One region of the Thermus sp. KWY1 genome, then DNA from elsewhere that is predicted to be linked to it. Evidence: riboswitches for the same ligand, from Rfam matches in the RefSeq annotation. Region 1 holds a riboswitch; the other holds the start of a gene.
The links. Region 1 has a riboswitch for thiamine pyrophosphate ahead of thiE (thiamine phosphate synthase). Riboswitches for the same ligand answer to the same signal wherever they lie in the genome.
Positions count from the first base shown of each region.

Region 1 (4,845 bases):
GGCCTTGGTCCCCCGGAACAAGCGGAGGGCTTTCTCCAGGCTCCCCTTCAGGTCTAGTTCCAAAACCCGCCCGGCTTCCAAAAGCTCCCTTACCCCTATCCCGGTGGTGGCCACGAAGAGATCCACCCCTTCTCCCAGCCGCCGGAGATGGCCCTGGTATTCGGGAACGGGTACCTTTTCCGTGGCCTGAACAGGGAGAAGGAGGGGGATTAAGCCTAGCTTTGTGGCCAGGGATTTGAACTCTTCCCTCCTTCTGAGACCGGCATAGGCGATGCGCATCCCCAACCTCCCTTACACCGCGCACTCCCCACGGCCTAGCTGCACCCGGAAGGTTTCCCCTTCCGCCCCCAGGTCCTGGTAGTACTCTGGGGCTTCCTCATAGGAAGGAATAGTCTGGAGGTCCTCGAGAAGGGGCTTGAAGGAGGCGGCCCCCACCCGGTCCAAATAAGCCTGGAAACTTTCGCCCTGCTCCCGTTCCTCCTGGTAGCGCTTCAGGATCCTTTCCACCGCCTCAGGAGTGCGCCGGGCAGGAATCCGAGCCACTACTTGGCCAAAACGGGCCTCCCCCTCCCGGGTGCGCCCCCCCAGGAGGAGGGTGTAGTGAGGAACTTCGTTTTCCCCTACCTTACGGCTTGAGCCGTAAAGGCCGATATCAGCTATGTGGTGTTGACCGCAGGAGTTGGGGCAACCGGAGATCTTGATGCTAATGGACCGCACCGCTGGATCATGGGTCAGAGGAAGGGTGTGGAGGTGCGCTTCCAGGGCCTGCGCCAGTCCCCGGGAGCGGGTGATGGCCAGGTTGCAGGTGTCAGCTCCAGGGCAGCGGGTTATGTCCAGGATGGTGTGGGCCTCAGGATGGGCCAGGCCCACCCGCAACAGGGCTTCGTAAAGCCCACCCAAAGCGTCCTCGGGCACGAAGCGAAGGAGTAAGTTCTGGCTGATGGCACTCCTTATTTCTCCAGCGTAGGTTTCGGCGATATCCGCCAGCGCCCTGAGCCCTTCCGGGGTGATATCCCCAAGGGGAAGGCGCACGGCCACGGTGTAGTAGCCCTCTTGCTTTTGACGAAAGAGGTTGGTGCGGCGCCAGGCATCAAACCCGGGAGCGAAGGAGAAGGGCTTCCTGGGAGGGGAGGGAAGGCTTGGGGGTGGGAGGTCCTGGGGAGGTTGCCAGGCCTTTAGGTCCTCACCGCTTGCGGTGAGCTTCACGATCCGCCTTTCCTCCCTTACCGCCTCGCGGAAGGCGGCAATTCCCCACTTCTTTACCAGAAACTTGAGCCGGGCTTGGGTTAGGACCTTGCGGTTACCGTGGCGGTCAAAGAGGCGGATGATGGCCAGCATGGTGGGGAGGAGGTCCTCTTCTGGGGTAAAGGGTTCCAAAAGTTCCGCGCTCATGGGAGCCGCTCCCAAGCCCCCGCCCACATAAAGGCGGAAGCCCCTTTTGCCCCCCTCCACCGCGGCCACCACCCCGATGTCGTGAATGGGGGTACGGGCATGGTCTGTGGCGCACCCCTCAAAGGCAATCTTGAATTTGCGGGGCAGGTTCTGCCCCACGGGGTGACGGAGGAAGTAGCGGTAGGCGGCCTCGGCGTAGGGAGTCACGTCAAAGGGCTCCTCAGCGGAAACTCCGGCGTACGGGCAGCAGGTGATGGCTCGGATGGAGTGGCCGCAGGCCTCGCGGGTAGTGAGGCCTACCCTGTTTACAGCCCGGAGGACGTGGGGTACGTCCCTTCGGTGCACGTGGTGGAGCTGTACCGCCTGCCGGGTGGTTACGTGGGCCAGACGGTTTTCTGCATACCGCTCCGCCACCTCTGCCAGAACCCTTAGGGCCTCTGGGCTTACCCGGCCCACGGGGAGTTTGATGCGCACCATGTGGTGCTCTGGCCTTCCCCGAATGCCGTAGATGCCGTTTTTCAGGCGGTAGACCCGGAAGTCCTCGGGGTCTTCCTCCCCCGCCTCGAGGCGGGCAATCATGGCCTCCAGATACTGGATTTCGGCTTCGGCCTCCACGCTGAGTCCTGCCATTCCGCCTCCTTTCCCCCCTCCCCGGGGGATTGCCCGGCATAGTATACCATTGAGTGTATGAAAGTCAAGGGTATATGCCCTGTTCCCCAGGTCGGGTTTTCGAGAGCCCCGCATGCTATAGTGGAAGGGACAGGCTAGGGGTGCCCCAATGGAGGGGCTGAGAGCTGGGTTTCTCCCAGCAACCCTTAGAACCTGATCCGGGTAATGCCGGCGGAGGGAAGCCTATGCGGAAGAATCCCCTTACAAACCGACCTCTCCCCAGGCCGCGTGGGCCTTGGATACCCGCTTGAGGCTTTACCCGTAGGGCACATGCGCTGGGGAGGTGAAAGCTTGCTGGGAAGGCTCTATCTGGTGGTGACCCCGAGGCCCGGTTGGTCCATGGCGGAGGTGCTGGATCGGACGGAACGGGCCCTGGCGGGTGGGGTGGAGGTGTTGCAGCTTCGGGCCAAGGACTGGGAGGCGAGGCCCATCCTGGACCTGGGGGAGAGGATGCTGGCCCTGGCCCGACGGTATGGGGTGCCCTTCTTCCTCAACGACCGGCCGGACCTGGCGGCCCTTCTGGGAGCGGATGGGGTGCACCTTGGCCAGGGGGACCTGACGCCCGCGGAGGCCCGGCGCTTCTTTCAGGGGATGGTGGGCCGCTCTACCCACGCTCCCGAACAGGCCCTAAGAGCCCTCGAGGAAGGCGTGGACTACCTCTCCATAGGCCCTGTGTGGGAAACCCCCACCAAGCCGGGGAGGCAGGCCGCGGGCCTGGGCTATGTGCGCTGGGCCCGGGAGAACCTGGGGGAGAGGCCCTGGTACGCCATCGGCGGCATCACCCTGGAGAACCTGGGGGAGGTTTTGGAGGCCGGGGCGCGCCGAGTTGTGGTGGTCCGCGCCATCCTGGACGCTGAGAACCCCGAGCGGGCGGCCCAGGCATTCAGGGAGCGGCTTTATGGTGTGGCTTAACGGGGAGGCTAAGCCCCTCGAGGGCAAGACGCTCAGGGAGGTTCTGGAGCAGCTGGACGTGGATCTTTCCCGGGTGGCGGTCCTCCTCAACGAGGAGGCCTACCCGGGGCGGGAGCTTCCTCATCACGTCCTGAAGGAGGGGGATGTGGTGGAGGTGGTCACCCTCATGCAAGGAGGCTAGATGGACACCTGGAAGGTCGGGGACATAGAGCTTAAAAGCCGTCTTATCCTGGGCTCGGGCAAGTTCCGGGACTTCGGGGTGATGCGAGAGGCCATAAAGGCTGCGGGGGCCGAGGTGGTCACCGTGGCCATCCGCCGGGTGGAGGCCAGGATGCCCGGGCATGTGGGTCTCCTCGAGACCTTAGAGGGCGTGCGCCTCCTGCCCAACACAGCAGGTGCCAGGACGGCGGAGGAAGCGTTGAGGATAGCCCGGCTGGGCCGGGTCCTCACCGGGGAGAGGTGGGTGAAGCTGGAGGTGATCCCTGACCCCACCTATCTCCTCCCCGATCCCGTGGAGACCCTGAGGGCGGCGAGGATGCTCATGGACGAGGGCTTCCTGGTCCTGCCCTACATCGGTCCTGACCTCGTCCTGGCCAAGAAGCTTTCGGAGCAGGGCACGGCTACGGTGATGCCCCTGGCGGCCCCCATCGGCTCCGGCTGGGGGGTGAAGACCCGGGCCCTTTTGGAGCTCTTCGCCCGGGAGAAGACCTCACTGCCCCCGGTGGTGGTGGATGCAGGGCTTGGCCTCCCTTCCCATGCAGCGGAGGTGATGGAGATGGGTTTGGACGCCGTGCTGGTGAACACCGCCATTGCCGAGGCCCAAGATCCCGTGGCCATGGCTGAGGCCTTTCGTTTGGCTGTGGAGGCGGGGAGGAAAGCCTTTTTGGCCGGCCCCATGCGACCCCGGGAGGTGGCGAGCCCCTCGAGCCCCATGGAGGGCATCCCTTTGGGAGGTCCTAAGCCGTGAGGGTAGAGGTGGCGGTGGTGGGGGCGGGGATTATCGGAACCCTCGCCGCCTACGAGCTCAGGAAGCGGGGGCTTTCCGTCCTCCTCCTAGATGCCGGTAAGGAGGGAGCGGCTACCCTGGCCAGTGCGGGGATGCTGGCTCCTTATCCCGAGGGGCTTTCCGGGGAGGTTTTGGAGGCGGCCCTTTTCGGCCTAGAGTACTATCCAGGCCTCCTCGAGGAGCTTGCCGCCAAGGGATGGAAGGTGGAGGCGGGGTTTAGCGGCACCCAGGTGGTGGCCCTGTCCGAGGTGGAAAAGGAGGCCTGGGAGGCCCAGGAGTCCTTGTCCTACCCGGTTCGCGGTGGAAGGGGAGCGCGTACCTTCCCTGGGGGGTATGTCCATCCCAGGGCCCTCCGCGAGGCCTTACTGAAAGCCTTGGAGGTCATGGAAACCCCTTTCCTGCAAGCCGAGGTGGAGGAGGTGAAGGAAGGGGGAGTGCGGGGGCGCAGGCTAGAGGAGCCCTTTACCGCCCAGGCCCGGTTCGTCCTCCTGGCCGTGGGCGCCTGGGGTAGCCGATTTGGCCTTGGGGTCCGGCCCCTGAAGGGGGAGGCCTTGGTCCTCGAGGGCCCGGCTCCTCCTGCCCCCCTCTTCGCTGGGGAAGGGTACCTCCTTCCCCGGGAGGGTGGGGTATTCGTGGGGGCCACCCAGCGAGAGGGATGGGCTCAGGGAGTGGATCTATTCGGCCTAAGGTGGCTTTCCGACTACGCCCACGAGCGCTTTCCCCTGCTGGCAGGGGCCAGGTTCCGGGAGGCCCTTTGGGGGTACAGGCCGGTGGGAGAGCTTTTCGTGGGTGAGGTGGAAAGGGGAGTGCTGGCTGCGATGGGCCATGGAAGGAACGGCGTCCTCCTGGCCCCGTGGACGGCGAAG
Region 1 covers NZ_BAAJPG010000011.1:24,070-28,914, forward strand. The annotation lists gene AC27GT_RS03255 (uroporphyrinogen-III synthase) at 1-279, opposite strand, end outside; gene AC27GT_RS03260 (nitrite/sulfite reductase) at 292-2,022, opposite strand; TPP riboswitch at 2,149-2,258, shown strand; gene thiE (thiamine phosphate synthase) at 2,353-2,973, shown strand; gene thiS (sulfur carrier protein ThiS) at 2,960-3,154, shown strand; gene AC27GT_RS03275 (thiazole synthase) at 3,155-3,940, shown strand; gene AC27GT_RS03280 (NAD(P)/FAD-dependent oxidoreductase) at 3,937-4,845, shown strand, end outside.

Region 2 (4,845 bases), on a different contig from region 1:
TACTACCGCCTTTGGGGGAAGGGATGAGGGTACTCTTTGTGGAGGGCAAGGAAAAGGAGGCCCTTTTGGGCTTGGCCCGGGAGCTTCCCCATCCCTACTGGCTTCTTGCGGGGGAAGGGATTTGGCTTTTGGAGGTGTTTGGCGCCGGGGAGGAAGCCATGGCCAAGGCCAGGGCCCTGCCCGGGGTTAAGGTTTGGGCCTTTGCCCTGGAGGATGGGGTAGTCTATAGGGGATGCGGGAAGAAATCGGCTACATCCCCGTAGGGGAGGCGGAGCTTTACGTGGAGGACGTGGGGGACGAGCATGCCCCGGCCCTCCTGGTCCTCCACGGGGGGCCTGGGGGGAACGCCTACGCCCTCAGGGAAGGGCTTCAGGACTACCTGGAAGGGTTCAGGGTCATCTACTTCGACCAGCGGGGCTCCGGCCGGAGCCTGGAGCTTCCCCAGGACCCCAGGCTTTTCACCATAGATGCCCTGGTGGAGGATACCGTGGCCCTGGCCGAGGCCCTGGGGCTGGAGCAGTTTCATCTTCTGGCCCACGGCTTCGGAGCCCTGGTGGCCCTGGAGCTCCTCCGCCGCTACCCGGAGGTCCTGGGGGCGGTGCTCCTTTCCCCCTGGGTGAGCTTCCCCTGGCTTTCCGCAAGGCTTGTGGAGGCGGCGGGGCTTGAACCTTTGGCCGACCCCGAGGCGAACCTGAGGGCGGCCTTGGAGAAGGCGGAGCCCAAGCTCCTCTTCGACCGCCTCATGTTCCCCACCCCCCATGGCCGACTGGAGTACGAGTGGGTGGCGGAGGGCTCGGGCATCCTGGGGCCGGATACCCCGGCCTTGGCCTTTTGGAAAAACGGCCTCTGGCGGCTGGACTACACTCCCTACCTCTCCCCAAGCCGCAAGCCAGTGGCCCTGGTGGTGGGGGAGAAGGACGGCACCAGCTACCCCTATGCCGAGGAGGTGGCGGAACGCCTCAAAGCCCCCATCCGGGTGATACCCGGGGCCGGGCACTACCCCTGGATCGACCAGCCGGAGGCTTTTGGCGAGACCTTCCGGGAGGTCCTCGAGGGCCTGCTGGCTCCCTGGAGGGTGTGAGGGATGCCCTTCCAGGGCCAGGAAGGGTGGTAAACTCAGGGCGTCACCGGGGGTGCCCTCTTATGGGGCTGAGAGATACCCTTGGAACCTGATCCGGGTAATGCCGGCGTAGGGAAGGTGACCAAGGCCCCTCCCGGTGACAAGGAGGGGTTTTATGTTGAGGATCCTTGCCCTGCTGGTCCTTCTGGCCTTCGGCTTCGCCCAGGAGATCACCGTCCTCACCCACAGCAGCTTTTCCCTGGATAAGGGGCTCATCGCCCGGTTTGAGCGGGAAACCGGCCTGAAGCTTCGCTTCCTTAAAGGGGGGGATGCCGGGGAGACCCTAAACCGGGCCATCCTCACCAAGGGAGCCCCCATCGCCGACGTGATTTACGGCTTTGACAACACCTTCCTCTCCCGGGCCCTCGAGGCGGATATCCTCTTGCCCTACCGTAGCCCCGAGATCCAAAACCTGAAGGCCACCTTGCTTCTGGACCCTACCTTCCGCGCCCTTCCCGTGGACTACGGTTGGGTGAGCCTGAACTACGACCGGGCTTACTTCAAGGACCGTCCCTTGCCCAAGTCCCCCGCCGACCTTGCCCGGCCCGAGTATGGCAGGCTTCTGGTGGTGCAAAACCCCGCCACCAGCTCCCCGGGCCTGGCCTTTCTCATGGCCACGGTGGCCCGCTTCGGCGAGGATGGCTACCTGGACTTCTGGGCCAAGCTCAGGGATGGAGGGGTGCGGGTGGCCAAGGGCTGGAGCGAGGCCTACTACACCCACTTCACCCTTTACAAGGGGGATAGGCCCCTGGTGGTCTCCTACACCACCAGCCCCGCCGCCGAGGTCTACTATTCCGAGGGGAAGTACCAAGAGCCGCCCACGGGGAACCTCTTCCCCGAGCTGGCCTTCTTCCAGGTGGAGTTCGTGGGGATCCTGAAGGGGACCAAGAACCTGGAGGGGGCCAGGAAGGTGGTGGACTGGCTCCTTTCCAAGCCAGTCCAGGAGAACCTTCCCACGGAGATGTGGATGTACCCGGCCCGCCGGGATGCCAGGCTCCCCGAGGTCTTCCGCTTCGCGCCTGAGCCCCTTGGGAGCGTGCGTATGGACCCCAGGGCCATGGCCCAAAACCGGGAGCGCTGGATTGAGGAGTGGACCAAGGTGGTCCTGCAGGGGCAAAGCCCCGAGTCGGTGCGCCAGGGCAGGCGGTAGCGCCTCCCTCAGGCTGGGAAGGTGCCGGGCAGCTTGGGGGTTAGGCTTAGGAGGATGGCCTACGGAGGCTTTTTCGTCCTCCTCTTCCTGGGCTTAGCCCTCTTTTACCCCCTTTTCCGCATCCTGGCCCTGGGGGTAGGGGAGGGGTTTGCCCGGGCCCTGGCGAACCCCTACTACTGGGAGCGCTACCTCTGGAGCCTGGAGTATGGGCTTCTTTCCGCCCTCTTCACCTTGTCCCTGGCCCTGCCCCTGGCCTTCCTCTTCCGCCGTCGCTTTCCCCTTAGGGGGGTTTTCCTGGCTCTTTCCACCTTGCCCTTCGTCCTCCCCACCCCGGTGGTGGCCCTGGGGTTTTTAGCCCTCCTGGGCCCCAGGGGACTTTTGGGGGTGGACCTTTACGGCACCAAGGCCATCCTTTTTCTGGCCGCCATTTTTTACAACCTGGGCCTTGCCCTCAGGATCCTCCTGCCGGTGGCCTTGAACCTGGAGGGCCCCTTGCAGGCGGCCCGGGTCCTGGGGGCCTCGAGCCCCAGGGCTTTTCTAAGGGTAGGGCTTCCCCTCCTCCTCCCCGCCTTGGGTTCTGCGGGGCTTTTGGTGTTCATCTACGCCTTTTCCGCCTTCGGGGTTCCTCTCCTCCTGGGGGGGCCCCGGTACGCCACCCTCGAGGTGGAGGTCTACACCCTTTTGGCCTACCGCCTGGCCTTCCCCGAGGCCAGCGCCCTCATGCTTTTGGAGATCCTCACCCTGGGCCTCGCCGTGGCCCTCTACCTGCGCCTCCGGCCTTACCCCCTGTCCCCCGGAGGGCTTCTTCCCCCTCCTCCTTGGGCCTATACCCTGGGCCTAGGCGTCCTTTTTCTCCTCCTTTTTGCCCCCTTGTGGGGGCTTTTTCTGCGCCTGGACCTAGGGGCCTTGGCCGCCGCCTGGGCCTCGGAGGACTTCACTCCCCTTTCCGTGGCGTTGGGGAATAGCCTCCGCTTCACCCTCTTGGCCCTGGCCCTGGCGCTTCCTTTGGGAGTGGCTTATGCCGCAGCAGCCCGCCGGAGCCCCCTCATGGACCTCTTGGGGCTTTTCCCCCTCATGCTGAGCCCGGTGGCCGTGGGCCTCGGCTACCTTTTGGCTTACCCGAACCTCCGGGGCTCCTTGGTCCTTTTGCTTGTCGCCTATGCCCTTCTGGCCTACCCCCTCCTTGCCCGGGCCCTCCTGCCTGCCTTAAGAAGCCTTTCCCCAAGCCTCCTCGAGGCGGCCCGGGTCCTGGGGGCCACGCCCCTTCGGGCGTTTTTGCGGGTGGAGATCCCCCTGGTCTTTCCCGCCTTGCAATCCGGGCTGGCCCTGGCCTTGGCGGCCATTTTGGGGGAGTTTGGAGCCACCCTGGTGCTTTGGCGGCCCGAGTGGACCACCCTGACCCTGGCCATCTATGAGCGCCTGGGCCGACCCGGGGAGGCTCCCTTCCGGGAGGCCTTGGCCATAGCCGCCCTTCTGGCCCTTCTCTCGGGGCTTGCCTTCTATCTCCTGGACCGGGGAAGAGGGCGGCTGGGCTAGAATCCCTGGCACCGGGGGCAGAAGTGGGTGCCTCTTCCCGCCACCACTCTTTTGGCGATGGGTGTGCCGCAAACCGGGCAGGGAAGCCCTGTGCGGCCGTAGACGGCGTGGCGCATCTGGAAGCTTCCCGGTAGGCCATCGGGCTGCTGGTAGGTGCGGTCGGAAAGGGTGCTTCCTCCTAAGGCCACGGCCTCGGCCAGCACCTCCTTAAGGGCCAGGAAAAGCCTTTGGGCTTCTGCCTCCGTAAGCTCCCGCCCTCGGCGGAAAGGGGAAAGGCGGGCCCTAAAAAGGGCCTCATCGGCGTAGATGTTCCCCACCCCGGCGGCCAGACGCTGTTCCAGAAGGAGGGCCTTGAGGGGCTTCTGGCTTCCCTTTAGCCCCAGCCAGAACTCGTGGAACCGGAAATCTTCCGAAAGAGGCTCCGGGCCCAGTTGAAGGAGAAGGGGGATCTTCTGGTAATCCCCCTTCCTCACCACCCAGATGCGGCCAAAGCGCCGGGGGTCGTGGAAGAAGATCTCACGGTCCTCCAGCTGGAAGGCCACCCGGGTGTGGGGGCTCCTTTCCAGGCGAAAGCCCCCCGTCATCCCCAGGTGGACCACCATCTCCCACCCTTCCGTGAGGGCGAAGAGGAGGAACTTCCCCCGGCGCCGGATTCCCTCTACCCTTTGGCCTTCCGCCCGTTCCGTGTGGCGGTAGCGCCTGGGATCCCGGTGTTCCAGTTGGAGAAGCCTCTTGCCCACAAAGAGGGGAAGAAGCTTCCTCCTCGTGGTTTCCACCTCCGGTAGCTCGGGCATGGGGTCTAGTCCACGGGCACGGGCTGGCCCTTCTCGTTCACCGCCACGTAGGTGAGTTCCCCCTTGGTGGCCAGCACGCGGCCATCTTCCTGGCCGAAGTGCTCCTTATAGACCTCCACCTCCACGGTCAAGGAGGTGCGCCCCACCCGTACCACCTTGGCCACCACCTCCAGGAGGTCCCCGGTACGGATGGGTACCTTGAACTCCACGCTGCTCACCGCCACGGTTACCACGGGCTTTCTTGC
Region 2 covers NZ_BAAJPG010000002.1:60,554-65,398, forward strand. The annotation lists gene AC27GT_RS00900 (fuculose-1-phosphate aldolase) at 1-27, shown strand, start outside; gene AC27GT_RS00905 (hypothetical protein) at 24-263, shown strand; gene AC27GT_RS00910 (alpha/beta fold hydrolase) at 233-1,081, shown strand; TPP riboswitch at 1,120-1,214, shown strand; gene AC27GT_RS00915 (thiamine ABC transporter substrate-binding protein) at 1,236-2,270, shown strand; gene AC27GT_RS00920 (ABC transporter permease) at 2,325-3,806, shown strand; gene AC27GT_RS00925 (DNA-formamidopyrimidine glycosylase) at 3,803-4,600, opposite strand; gene AC27GT_RS00930 (acyl-CoA thioesterase) at 4,606-4,845, opposite strand, start outside.
Region 2: it holds a riboswitch for thiamine pyrophosphate, as region 1 does, so the genes downstream of both, AC27GT_RS00915 (thiamine ABC transporter substrate-binding protein) here and thiE (thiamine phosphate synthase) in region 1, are expected to answer to the same signal.